Regions from separate parts of the Teredinibacter purpureus genome, predicted to be linked through region 2. Evidence: predicted binding sites of a transcription regulator. Region 2 holds the regulator's gene; each other region holds the start of a gene.

Region 1 (4,224 bases), 500 kb from region 2:
TTAATAATCGTGTCTTGGTTCTCGAGGTGTGAATCGCGTAATTTAGGGGCTTAGTCACATATCCCGTTAGGTTCAATCCAAATTATTGTCTAAATTAAGTAAGTAGAGCAGCGATTACCGGATATGCCTCAAAAGTTACGGGATTAAGGCTCGCTTAGCGTTGTTCCGCTTCGATATAATCCATTTATCACGCCACGTTAACGGTGATAATAGAAAAGTCTTGCGGGTTGGTGGAAGTTCTTTTACATCTCTTTACTTAAACTGAGAACAGGCGGTTATGCTTCAACTTTATTTTAAGGGTCAAACGACACCTATTTGGCTGGTGGAGCCTCTTTATGTTATCGGTTCTGGGCTGGACTGCGGCGCACCGTTTAGAGCGGCAAATTTACACCCGAGCCATGGAGAACTAACGATACTGGATAACACCGCAACTATCTCGAATGGTGTGGGTGATGCTCTAATCCGGGTTAACGGTGTGCCCGTAAAGCACGCGCGCAAACTTCAACATGGCGATATTTTGCATTGGGGTCACACCGAATTAACATTGCTCGATTCCCGTATAAAAAGTGCAGAAGAAGGTGAGTTGCCTGCAAACCACACCGAAGTGGCTCAATGGACGCTAACGCCTTCAGGGACAGCGCTCGCCGGTAAAGAATTTACGATTACGGGTACGGCCGTTCTAGGGCGCGCAAAAGAATGTGACATCAGCTTAGGGGTAGCGCACCTCTCTCGTAAACATGCGCGCCTGAAGGTCAGTGACAGAGGCTTGTTGATTGAAGATTTACAGTCAGCTAACGGCACTTTTGTTAACGGCCAGCGCATAACTTCCGCCGTATTAAAACCTGGTGATCAAGTCCGTTTTGACACATTACTATTTCATGTTACAGGCCCCCAAATAGACTTAGAGTCGACAACCGTTAGGCCTGTAGTGAAAGTTGCCGACCTAAAGGCCCGTCACGCATCAACCGCGCTGCGCAACACGGCCTCTGGCATGCAACCCAAAATTCGCACGCCTCACCAGCACGTTGCCGATTCTATATCGCAGGAGGCTAATGCCGACGGGACATTGCAGGGTATAAAAAGGGGGCCTAAAGTTGGCGGAGTGGCATTGTGGTGCGCTGTTTTAGTCGTGCTTGGCGCGGGCGTTTGGGTCTGGTACAAAAGTGCGGTCTAGTGCACACTGAAGAAACCGTTTTTCAGAACCAAATATTATTGAAGTAACGGCATTATTTGCCGAAAGCAGGGTATAGAAACTAACTGCCCAGTTTTTGGAGCGTCGTTATGATTCACCTGCCTACCCACAACCCCAGCAATGTATTGGGCGGTTACAGCAATAGCCATAGTAGCCACCGTTCAGAGCAAAGCAGTACGGTAGTAACCGAAAACGGGAGCGGTGGCAAAACCACCATTAGCGCAACGCTAACAACCTCTTATCAATACTCCTCCACACACTACACGCCTAGTTATGGTCAAACCCAAAGTGTGCCAGCGGTAACCTATCAACCGTCTACCATGAGTTCCAACGCTCAGGCGCCAGCGGCAGCACCTGACACTGATACTGCAAATACTGCGGGTGTTACTGCTGCCAGCAATAACAGTGTAAGTAACCCAGGCGCAGCAACGGTATTGGCTTTCATTGAACAGAGACTCGCCACGGATGTAAATGATGGTGCCAGCCAAGAAGAATTGCAGTCTCGCATAGAAGCTGGTTTTGAAGGGTTTATGAAAGGCTTTACAGAAGCGGCGGAACAGCTTAGAGATATGGGGTTGTATGAAGGTGCGGTTAAAGCCGCAGTAGAGGGAATGTTTAATCAAGTAGTGCAAGGCATAAATGATATGGCTGAGCAATATGGCCTGGCAAGCCCGGCAACCGACGTAGCCTTATTTGACGAAACGGCAGAACCATTGCCCGCCGAAACCGCCCAGTCGGTAACTGCAGGCCAAATTAATAGTATCGCCACTGCACCACAAGATTTTATCAAACCTTTTACCGAAGACATGAGTGCCAATCAAGACGCTCAGAATTTCCAAACGCTCATCGCCCCAACACAAGATTTCTATACCCGAATCGATAAAGAAGAATCAGAAAGTAATCTCTATAGCTTTCAACTAAAAACAACCGACGGTGATGTTGTGACCATTCGCAGCTACGCAGACCAAGGTGAACGCTTTCAATCCGTGTCTGGGCCAGCAGGCAGCGATAGCCAATATGATCGTGATGCCATGGATAATTTCCAATTGACGGTAGAAGGGGATCTAGATGCCGGCGAAATGGGTGCAATTACCGATCTGCTCTCACAGCTGAACGACGTTGCCGAATCGTTTTTTGGTGGCGATATTTATCAAGCGTACGAAAAAGCATTGGAAGTGGGTTTTGATACCGACGAAATAATGCAATTTTCGTTAAACCTCAGCCAAACAACCTATAGCCGCATCGAATCGGCCTACGGCGGTGTGGCGAATGCCGGTACTGAAAAAATTGAGTTGCAGTCTGAGCCTCAATCATTTGCATTGCCCCCCGTTGATAATCGCGTTGCACGTATGAGTGAATTTATTCAGCAGTTGGAAGCGGTGCGCGAACGTACAAGTGAGCTGGGTTTCGATTCAGCTCAGCTACCCGCTTTGGCGGAGTTTACGGGTCGTCCGAAATTTGGGCAGCACCCACATTTCCCTCAGTACCAGCCGTTTATGGGGCAGATGTTTGGCGCGTTAGAACGTCATCATACTGAGGGTTAACCTGCTCGTTACGGCCGAGTAAATATCGCCTTTCTACCTATAGGATGGTTAGGTTATAGCCGCACATAGGGGCGCTATAATATTGTCCGCCCGACGGCGCGTTAAATGAGATTCTGCGTAGGTCTTTAGCGTTTCCTTTCGAGTGGTGTAAACTCCCGCTCTCGATAATGCTGAATGACATTCCCCTAGCATGAAAAACCTAACACTTTATAGCACCGTTGGCTGCCATCTTTGTGACCTCGCAAAAGAGGTTATTGCTCGCTGTGGTCGTTTTAATGTCACCGTTGTTGATATCGCCGAAGATAGCGCCTTATTAGGCGCTTATGGCGTGCGTATTCCAGTCGTTGTAGACCTATCAACACGCAAAGAACTCGGTTGGCCGTTCGATGAGCAGGCGTTTTCAGATTGGTTAAAAGCGCTTTGAACAGCCAAGCTATGCAGCAAAATAGCCTTTTTGACGCCCCGCAAACGCCCGAATGTATCATGTTGGGCAACGGCTCCCAGCTGCACTATCAGCCACGCTGGCTAGATCAAGCCCTTCCCGAATATGCTGTTACGCAGTTTGTCGAAAACTACCCCTGGCAGCAGCCTACTATTGTTATAGCTGGGCAGCCTGTGCCCATTCCTCGACTGCAATGCTGGTTCGCCGACCCCGGAGCCTGCTTACGTTATTCCGGGCGACTTTTTAAACCCAATCCTTGGACACCAGAACTCTCATCCCTAAAAGCGATGCTCGAGCAAACGCTGGAAGCACCCTTTAATAGCGTATTAGTTAATTTATACCGAGATGGCAACGATAGTGTAGGGTGGCACGCAGACGATGAAGAAGAGTTGGGTAAAACACCCTTAATTGCTTCCGTTAGTTTGGGGCAGCGTAGGCCGTTCCTATTGAAACCAAAACGTGCTCATACGCAAGAAACGCCTAGCGTTACGGGTAAACGGGTGTCGCTCGATCTAGGTGAGGGTGATCTGCTCGTTATGAACGGCAATACACAGCTCCATTGGCTGCACAGCTTGCCGAAAACCCGTACAACCAGCGAAATGCGTATTAATCTAACCTTCAGGAACGTGGTTAAACTCACATAAATAACAGCGAATTTATCGATTAATAGGCGCCACTTGGTAATGCTTCAGGTCAAGAAGCACACACCTTGTAAGGCGAATCCCGAATATCCGGTATAAGTGTCGTGCTATCGTCATTCTGCTAGGCATTCGAAGGGTCGAGTGGTACATTGTGTGCGCTTACAGGGTTAATCCAGGTAAGGACGAGCCATAGGGCTCGGTCCTCTGTTTCATTTAAGAAAGCAGTTCCTTGAAACCATAATAATCTAGGCTTAATAAGAGCTTACCTAGACATAATAAGAGGAAGAAATAGGTGACGAGAATATTGGTTGCTGACGATCACGACTTAGTGCGTATGGGCATTGTTAGAATGCTGCAAGATGTCGAGGGGTTTGATGTCGTTGGTGAAGCCAAAACAGGTGAGCA
Region 2 (4,224 bases):
TTGCCATGCAGTTGATCGAGTAGATTTTCAAACTCATCGTCTGTAATTAAGTCAGATTTTTTATCGTCCTCGGCGGTTTTTCCTGGCGCCGCGCCGGATCCATGAAGTTGATCGAGTAAATTTTCGAATTCATCCGGCGTTATTTCGTCGCTATCTGTAGACGAGGCCGGTTGTTCTGCAGAAGAAGCCGGAGGTGCGTCCTTACCGGGGCTTTTGCCGCTACCATGAAGTTGATCTAACAAAGACTCAAATTCGTCTTCTGAAATTTCATCACTGCCGCTAGCACTTACCTCAGCCTGCGGTGCATCACTTATAGCATCCAGAAAGCCTTCAAATTCATCGTCGGATATTTCTATGTCGCCGTTCGCGGTTACTGGAGCGGGAGGCTCCACATTCTGCACGGGCTCAGGCTCAGGTGCAGGCTCTGCTACTAAATCGTCACCTGACACGAGTTTTTCGAGCGCCTTAATAAGTGCAGGGTCGGCAGGCGCCAATTCTTCTCGTGCAGATACCTGCGCAAACTGCGCATTCACGGCGTCTAATGCTTGTAGTACAACATCCATTAATTCCGCTGTTACCGTGCGCTGACCGTTACGCAATATGTCGAAGAGATTTTCGGTTACATGACAGCAGTCAACCATTGCGTTGAGTTGCAAAAATCCTGCGCCACCTTTTACCGTGTGAAAACCACGAAAAATTGCGTTCAGTAAATCTTTGTCATCAGGACGCTGCTCTAGGTCGACTAACTGTTCTGAGAGTAGCTCAATGATCTCTCCAGCTTCGACAAGGAAGTCCTGCAGGATATCTTCGTCATCGCCAAACGCCATTTATTGCTCCTTCAGAACCGGCAAGTATGAATGCCTCGCTCACTGTTTTTTTCGAGTTGCGAATTTTCATTTTATCCGAAAAATCCCACGTGATTAGAAACCTAAACTTGATAACAAATCGTCTACATCGTCTTGGCCGGACACCACATCATCCCGCTCTTCCGCGTGTATTTGCGGGCCTTCTGCAACGATATTATCAATAGTTTTTAATTTATCTTTATCCAACCCATCACTTGCCATGCCGGTAACATTTTCTACTTGCCCGGCAATTCTCATCAAGTTAACCAACTCATCTTCAACATTGGTTACCAAACTAATCACTTTGCGCAATACTTGCCCAGTCAAATCCTGGAAGCCCTGTTCAAGAATAATATCTTGCAAAGATTTATTAAGTTGTTGCGTGCCGTCATCCATTTGTTCGAGGAATTCGCCCATTTGGTTATACAGGCCCTTAAACTCCTCTTTGGTTATTTCGCGCCTTTTTAGTCTTTTCCATTCGTCTCGTAGTCGAGTTGCCTCTTGCCCTAAGCTCATGGCAATTGGGGCTATCGCTTCAACCTTATCCATTGTTTGATCGGCGGCTTTTTGGGTCATATCGATAACGTAGTTCAATCGACTAGACGCATCTCGTATTTCCGATGCGTTGACCTCGGGAGGTTCGGAATCTAGATCTGCATCGACATGAAAATTTACAATGGCTTCGTGCAGCGCTCGGGTTAATTGCCCAACGCTATTAAATATGTGTTTGTCTCTTGCTTCTACTAAACCGTGTATAAGCTTAGACGCTTCGTCGTAGTCATCGCCCTGTAACTTTTCAACCAGCTGAGTTGCGCAATCTTGCAGTTGCGACAGGAACTCCTCATCATGGCTCTGAATCGTTTTTTCCATTGAATAACCACCTGGCCGTTTAGCCGTCTACACGCTCAAAGATTTTATCTATCTTTTCTTTTAGTACTTGTGCGGTGAAGGGTTTAACCACATAGCCATTTACGCCAGCTTGAGCAGCTTCAATAATTTGATCGCGTTTCGCCTCCGCTGTCACCATTAATACAGGTAGGCTCACAAGTTTTGCATCGGCCCTAACCTCTTTAAGAAGATCGATACCTGTCATGCCCGGCATATTCCAGTCCGTCACTAGAAAATCAAAATCGCCGCTACGTAACATGGGTAAGGCCGTAGTACCATCGTCGGCTTCTTGAGTGTTAGTGAAGCCTAAATCTCGAAGAAGATTTTTAATGATTCGCCTCATCGTCGAAAAGTCGTCCACAATGAGGATTTTCATATTTTTATCCAATGCAACCTCCGTCTCCCTTCTCGGGTTTACGCTAATCTGATGATTTCTATGCCTTTTATCGCAGGGTTCTGTGGAACCTTGAAATAAGTCTAGCTGCTGATTACCAGTCGGCCAGTTTTTACGCCAGCCGCGCATAAAGAAGAACTTAATCGGGCAATAAACACCTCATTACCGAACCAATAGCATCGGTAATGAGGTTTAAAGAAATTTATGGGGGCGTAAAACGTAACCGGTACCACTGATTGACTTCGCGGTTGGGCTACGATTGTTGCCAGTCCGTTAGTCGCGCCCTTAATCGCAAAGCTGCTTGGCTATGGATTTGACTAACACGTGATTCCGATACCGATAACACCTGCCCAATCTCTTTTAAGTTCAGTTCTTGTTCGTAATAGAGCGACAGAACCAGCTGTTCTCGCTCGGGCAATCCTCTAATCGCCTCGGCTAATGAGCGGCGCAATGCTTCTTTTTGTGCGCCTTCGGCGGGGCCTACGAAGGGACTTCCCAGTGCTGGCTGTGCTGTACGTGGCTCGTCTTCGTCAAAAGTTTCTTCTAAACTGAATAAACGTGCTGAGGTGCTGTCACGTAAAATATCGTGGTATTCGTCTAATGACATGTCTAACTGCGCCGCTATTTCACTGTCTTTGGCGTCACGCCCCAACTGAGCTTCGAGCACTTTAATGGCTTCTGCTACTCTACGTGCATTCCTATGAACGGATCTGGGTGCCCAATCTCCACGACGCATCTCGTCGACAATTGCGCCTCGAATACGAATACCGGCATACGTTTCAAAGCTCGCGCCTTTAGTGGCGTCATATTTTTGTGATGCTTCAAGCAAGCCAACCATACCCGCTTGCATTAGATCATCGATCTGAACGCTAGATGGCATTCGGGCCATAATGTGATGCGCAATGCGATGCACCAGATTCAGGTAATCTTCAACCTTTATTTGAATGCTCGCATCCTGCGTTTGTTCGTAAGTCATTAAATTGTCTGCTGCGGAAACCGACATAAAACCTGCGTAAAAACACGGTGGATTAACATCAAATGGTTATCGTCTCGTTACTCGAAAGAGTGTTGTGAATGTTGCGTATGCAACCCCTGATAGTAAACGTTATTACGTTATACGTATTAACACGCACCTGCATTAGCGGTCACTAAACGTTCTAAGAAAAATTCTAAATGCCCACGTGGCGACGCCTGTACCGGCCATTGATCAATTTTTTGAGCGATAACGCGTACCGCAGCAGAAGCTTTACTTCGTGGCGCAAATTCGATTAAGGGCTGGCGTTTTTGCACGGCTTTACGCACATTTTCATCGAACGGCACGTGCCCCAGATATTGTAGTGACGCATCTAAAAAACGATCGCAAACCCCATTTAATTTATTAAATAAATTAATACCTTCTTGGTTGGTTCTCGTCATGTTTGCAATAACGCGAAACCGAAAAACACCGTGTTCAGAATTGAGCAATTTTATTAACGCATAGGCATCGGTAATAGAAGACGGTTCGTCGCACACGACGATAATGACTTCCTGAGCGGCTCTCACAAAACTAACAACGGTTTCGGAGATTCCAGCGGCGGTATCAATCATTAAAATATCGAGCTGATCGCTGAGTTCATTAAATGCATAGATGAGTGCAGCATGCTCTTGTGGTGTTAGGTGTGTCATTTGCTGCACACCTGACGATGCCGGTACAACCTTTACCCCACCGGGGCCATTTAGCATCACATCACGAAGCGACATACTGCCATCGAGCACATCGGCGAGCGTATGTTTTGCATGGAGCCCTAAGAGCACATCGACATTCGCAAGCCCTAAATCAGCATCCAATAGGATAACTCTACGGCTTAGTTCAGCGAGGGCGATACTAAGATTTACCGATAAATTCGTTTTCCCAACGCCACCTTTACCACCAGTCACGGCAATGACTTTTACGGGTCGGTTTACACTCATACGCTTCAAATCTCTTTCTATCGGGGATGCATTCAACAAGTATAGATGACGATTGTCTTGCTGCTGGCTCATGCCGCTAACACCGCATTGTCAACGTTAGCCACCTTGCAATGCCGGGTCTGTTTCTATTGGCGCTTTCAATAGCGC
Region 3 (4,224 bases), 1.6 Mb from region 2:
CAATCTGGTAACGGTGGAATTGTTTGTAACTAATCAACGTTAATGTTTGATGTGTTTAATAGCCCTGGCTTAATCAAGCTGGGGCTTTTTTGTTTTCGGGAGCGATAAAAAAGAGGAATGTGGGTGCACGGTTGGTAATGCGTTAGCAGTGTTAACAATACGATTAAAGTCAGGTGATAAAACCATAATAGTGATAAAGCCACCAACCTAGCACGCCTGTTATTGCCGTCAAAACGGTGCCCGGCAGTAGCATTTTTGCTGGGTAGGCCGACTGCTTTTTGTGTTGAAGGCAGTAGGCGATGGCGACGGGAAAACATAGTAAACAACATGCTCCGTAGAAATAATGTCGATTGCCTATGGCGGTGAGCGCTGTTATCAGTATGCCGACGAACATGAGTGCAATACCAATTCCACCGGTGATCGTCAGTATGATGACCCATTCAGAAGCCACTGTTATTCCTCATTGTTTTCGGTAAGCGTTGCGTGGTCACTTTGTGTTGTGTCGGGTGCTGGTGTTGTGTCGGGCGCTGTGGCGGTATCGCTCTCAGCAGGAAGCGGCCAGCCGCCCAGTGCTTTCCATTTATTAACAATGGTGCAAAATAAATCTGCGGTTTTTTCTGCATCGTAGGCGGCAGAGTGTGCTTCGCTATTATTGAATTCAATATTCGCGCGTTTGCAGCTGGTTGCCAGCACGGTATGGCCGAACGCAAGGCCGGAAAGGCTTGCGGTGTCCATGCAGGAAAAGGGGTGAAACGGGTTACGTTTTATATCGCATCTACTCGAGGCCGCATTTAGAAAACCCAAATCGAAATGTGCATTATGGCCAACTAATACCGCGCGGTTGCAGCCGGTGGTTTTAACTGCTTTACGTACGGCTTGAAATACCTCGCCGAGTGCAATCTGTTCTGGAACGGAGTGTCGGTCTTCGCAATCGAGATTGATTCCAGTAAAGTCCAGAGCTGTTTGTTCTATGTTCGCTCCTTCAAATGGGTCAACGTGAAATTCGAACGTTTCGTGGCGCACTAAAGTGCCGTCTTCTTCCATTTGTAATGTAACAGCGGCTATTTCAAGTAGGGCGTCGGTAGCACAGTTAAAGCCGCCGGTTTCGACGTCAATAATGACAGGTAAAAAGCCTCTAAAGCGCAAGGCAATGGGGGTTTTCTGTTTTTCTTCTGGGCTGGTTTGGGGTTGGGTGTCGCTCACAAAACTCTCAGTATGGGTTGGTTAAATTGTTATTGTTGCTGCAATTGCCAGTTAAGCGTTTCGCCTGCTTTTACGGGTACTAACTGCTCGTCGCCATAGTGGAGAGTTGTTGGAACCGTCCATTCTTTTCTCTCTAGCGTAATGGTGCCGGTATTTCGCGGTAATGCGTAAAAATCGGGGCCGTAAAAACTCGCGAACGCTTCAAGCTTGTCGAGCGCGTTGTTGTCCTCAAAGGCTTGTGCATACAGTTCAATTGCGGCAAAAGCAGTGTAACTACCGGCGCATCCACAGGCGGTTTCTTTTTTATTTTTTGCGTGAGGAGCAGAATCGGTGCCTAAGAAAAATTTAGGGCTTGCGCTGGTAGCGGCGGCAATTAGTGCTTGTTGATGGCTCTGACGCTTAAGGATGGGTAGGCAATAATAGTGCGGGCGAATGCCGCCTGCGAGCATATGATTGCGGTTATAGAGTAAATGGTGTGCCGTAATGGTGGCCGCAATATTAGTGGAGGCAGCAGCCACGAACTGAGCGGCTTGGGCCGTTGTTATGTGCTCGAGTACAATTTTTAGCGCGGGGAAGTCGAGCACTAAGGGGGCTAAAGTTCGGTCTATAAACGCGGCTTCTCGGTCAAAAATATCAATGTCGGCATCGGTTACTTCGCCATGTAACAGTAGCGGAACTTGGTGCGCTTGCATGGCCTCTAGCGCTGGATATAAATGCTTGATATGGGTAACACCCGAATCTGAATTGGTTGTTGCGCCTGCGGGGTAAAGCTTACAGGCAACTACTCCGGCTGCTTTCGCATCAATGATATCTTGCGCGCTAGTGTTGTCGGTTAGGTAAAGCACCATAAGAGGCTCAAATGTACTGCCTTCTGGCCGAGCGGCTTTAATGCGGGTTTTATACGCTAGCGCTTGGGTTGCGTTCATCACTGGCGGAACAAGGTTGGGCATAATTATTGCCCGCGAAAAACGACTTGCTGCGTGTGGAACCGTCGTGCGAAGGGCTTCGCCGTCTCGCAGGTGAATGTGCCAGTCGTCTGGTGTGGTAAGCGTGAGGGTGTCTGTCATGGAAACTGCATCTATCCTAAAGCGTGTGCTTGCCCGCGAGCTGCGGTGTTAGTGGAGCGAATGCTACCGGAAAACAGAGAGTCTTGCACTGGTCGTGTCTTAAGCTACCGCAGTTTTGGCCGATAACCACTGTAGGTGTAATTGGATGATGAAATTATGGTAACGCGCTGCCTGCCGCGCAGCGGCTGAGGTTAGTTGAATATGGAAAGAGTTAAACAACGGCTATACGGTGTAGGTAAGCGTTGGTTTGTTGCTGGAGGCTGCTGCGCAATGCTGTGCGCGCCTTGGGTGATGGCAGCAACTGAATACACAAATGCTATCAATGATGGCCAGTGGCAAGCTTATACGTCAGTATTTGAATGCAGTATTGAGCAGCGAGTGCCCTATTTTGGAAAGGTCGTGTTTGAGACTAGGGCGGGACATAGCTCGTGTGTTTTTCTACAGTCGCAACCTGCGCGTTTTAAGGCGGGAACGGCCACCTTGGTGGCGCAATCGCCCGTATGGATGCCGGAAGAGCCTCCTTTTGATTTTGGTGCAATATCACTAAAACGCGGGGCTAAGCCTTTTTGGAAAGGTAGTGATTATGCTGAGAGTATGTTGGCGCAACTTCACGAAGGCCGTGAACTGGCGTTTACAAAAGATCGCTGGTTTGAGCCGCCCCATTCTGCCCCCTCAGAAGTGCGGCTGACGAGCATTGGTTTTAGGGAAGCGTATCGAAAGTATTTGAGTTGTTTGGGAGGCCTATTACCTGCCAGTTTTGATCAGGTAAGGCGTACAGCATTGTATTTTCCTCCCGGCAACCCTGAAGAGCTTAGTCATAAGATGTTGGCACAAATCGATAAAATGCTCGCACTGGTAAAACATGACCCAAAAATTCGATTGTTTTATATTGATGGCCATACGGACGCCTTTGGCGATAGGGCTGAAAATCTTGAACTTTCGAAAATGCGGGCCGAAATGGTGAGCCAGTATCTAACAGCTAGGGGCGTTCCAGAGGATTGGATTACGGTGCGTTGGCACGGTGAACGATACCCCGTGTCATCCAATAATTCTGCGGGAAACCGAGCAAAAAATCGGCGCGTAACGGTACGTATGGAAAAGGTGGAAGAGCTGGAAGTATTGCCGCTTGCCTCTGCGGGGTGATTGCCTATGCGGGCTTGAGGGTCGTGTCTGAGTATTGTGGTCCGCGTGAGGGTTGGTATTTGCCTCAATCCGTTTTTAGCGGGCTAAAGTGAGATAAGCCCTTAAAATACAGCAGTAAGCTCAGCGCAGAAGTTCCTGCGATCATGCTCATGACCATTATCTGATACCGAACCGCTTCCAACGGCGAGATACCCGAAAGAATTTGTCCTGTCATCATGCCCGGTAACGACACCAGCCCTACGGCTAATAACGCGTTAATTTGCGGAATCATGGCAGCATTGAAGGCGATGGCACCAGCCTGCGTACTATTGCGCGCGTGTTCTGCCTCGTAACGTTCTGCCCCTAAGCTTAGGCTGTTCATACCATTAGCGAACACCATTCCTGCAAGAGGAATGACAATTTGCGGTTGATACCAAGGCGACAGCTTTAGCACCACCACAATTATCCACAGTAAATGCGCGCTTCCGGCAACGAAAAGTGCGAGAACGGCCACATTAAAATGCACTATTGATCGATTTTTTAACGGCCGAATCGCAATAGCGGCCGAAACAAGTGTCATGAAAATAATGATCGCAAGGCCGATTAACCCCCATTGGTAGTCGAATAGCAGCGCGAGAAGGTACCCCATCGCGATTAATTGCAGCACCATGCGTGCGCTGGCAATGATCAAATCACGACAATGGCTCAGCTTCCATTGGTAAATTACGATGGCAACCAACAGCGGAAGTGTAGAAAGTAACGTGTCGAATGGCGATAGGCTGATCATGGTCAAATTCCATTAAGGGCCTTTTAGGCAAAATAGTGGTGAATA

The links. Region 2 encodes FliA, which starts transcription of late flagellar genes. Its sites were predicted from a motif close to TAAAGTTATNNNNNNNNCGGCCGATANCC; they were not measured.
Region 1: a site for FliA is predicted at 1,214-1,242, ahead of H5647_RS15135 (DUF5610 domain-containing protein). Genes of this name have one in related genera too.
Region 3: a site for FliA is predicted at 2,370-2,398, ahead of H5647_RS10045 (MotY family protein). Genes of this name have one in related genera too.

Annotation. Positions count from the first base shown of each region.
Region 1 is NZ_CP060092.1:3,462,062-3,466,285, reverse strand. Features, by position in the region: gene H5647_RS15140 (FHA domain-containing protein) at 278-1,174, shown strand; gene H5647_RS15135 (DUF5610 domain-containing protein) at 1,282-2,736, shown strand; gene H5647_RS15130 (glutaredoxin family protein) at 2,927-3,160, shown strand; gene H5647_RS15125 (alpha-ketoglutarate-dependent dioxygenase AlkB family protein) at 3,142-3,822, shown strand; gene H5647_RS15120 (response regulator) at 4,112-4,224, shown strand, end outside.
Region 2 is NZ_CP060092.1:3,964,323-3,968,546, forward strand. Features, by position in the region: gene H5647_RS17700 (chemotaxis protein CheA) at 1-827, opposite strand, end outside; gene H5647_RS17705 (protein phosphatase CheZ) at 921-1,715, opposite strand; gene cheY (chemotaxis response regulator CheY) at 1,735-2,121, opposite strand; gene H5647_RS17715 (RNA polymerase sigma factor FliA) at 2,381-3,103, opposite strand; gene H5647_RS17720 (MinD/ParA family protein) at 3,250-4,077, opposite strand; gene flhF (flagellar biosynthesis protein FlhF) at 4,174-4,224, opposite strand, start outside.
Region 3 is NZ_CP060092.1:2,316,501-2,320,724, forward strand. Features, by position in the region: gene H5647_RS10025 (glycoside hydrolase family 11 protein) at 1-33, shown strand, start outside; gene H5647_RS10030 (hypothetical protein) at 170-451, opposite strand; gene rnt (ribonuclease T) at 454-1,203, opposite strand; gene pyrC (dihydroorotase) at 1,233-2,270, opposite strand; gene H5647_RS10045 (MotY family protein) at 2,472-3,413, shown strand; gene H5647_RS10050 (ABC transporter permease) at 3,478-4,179, opposite strand.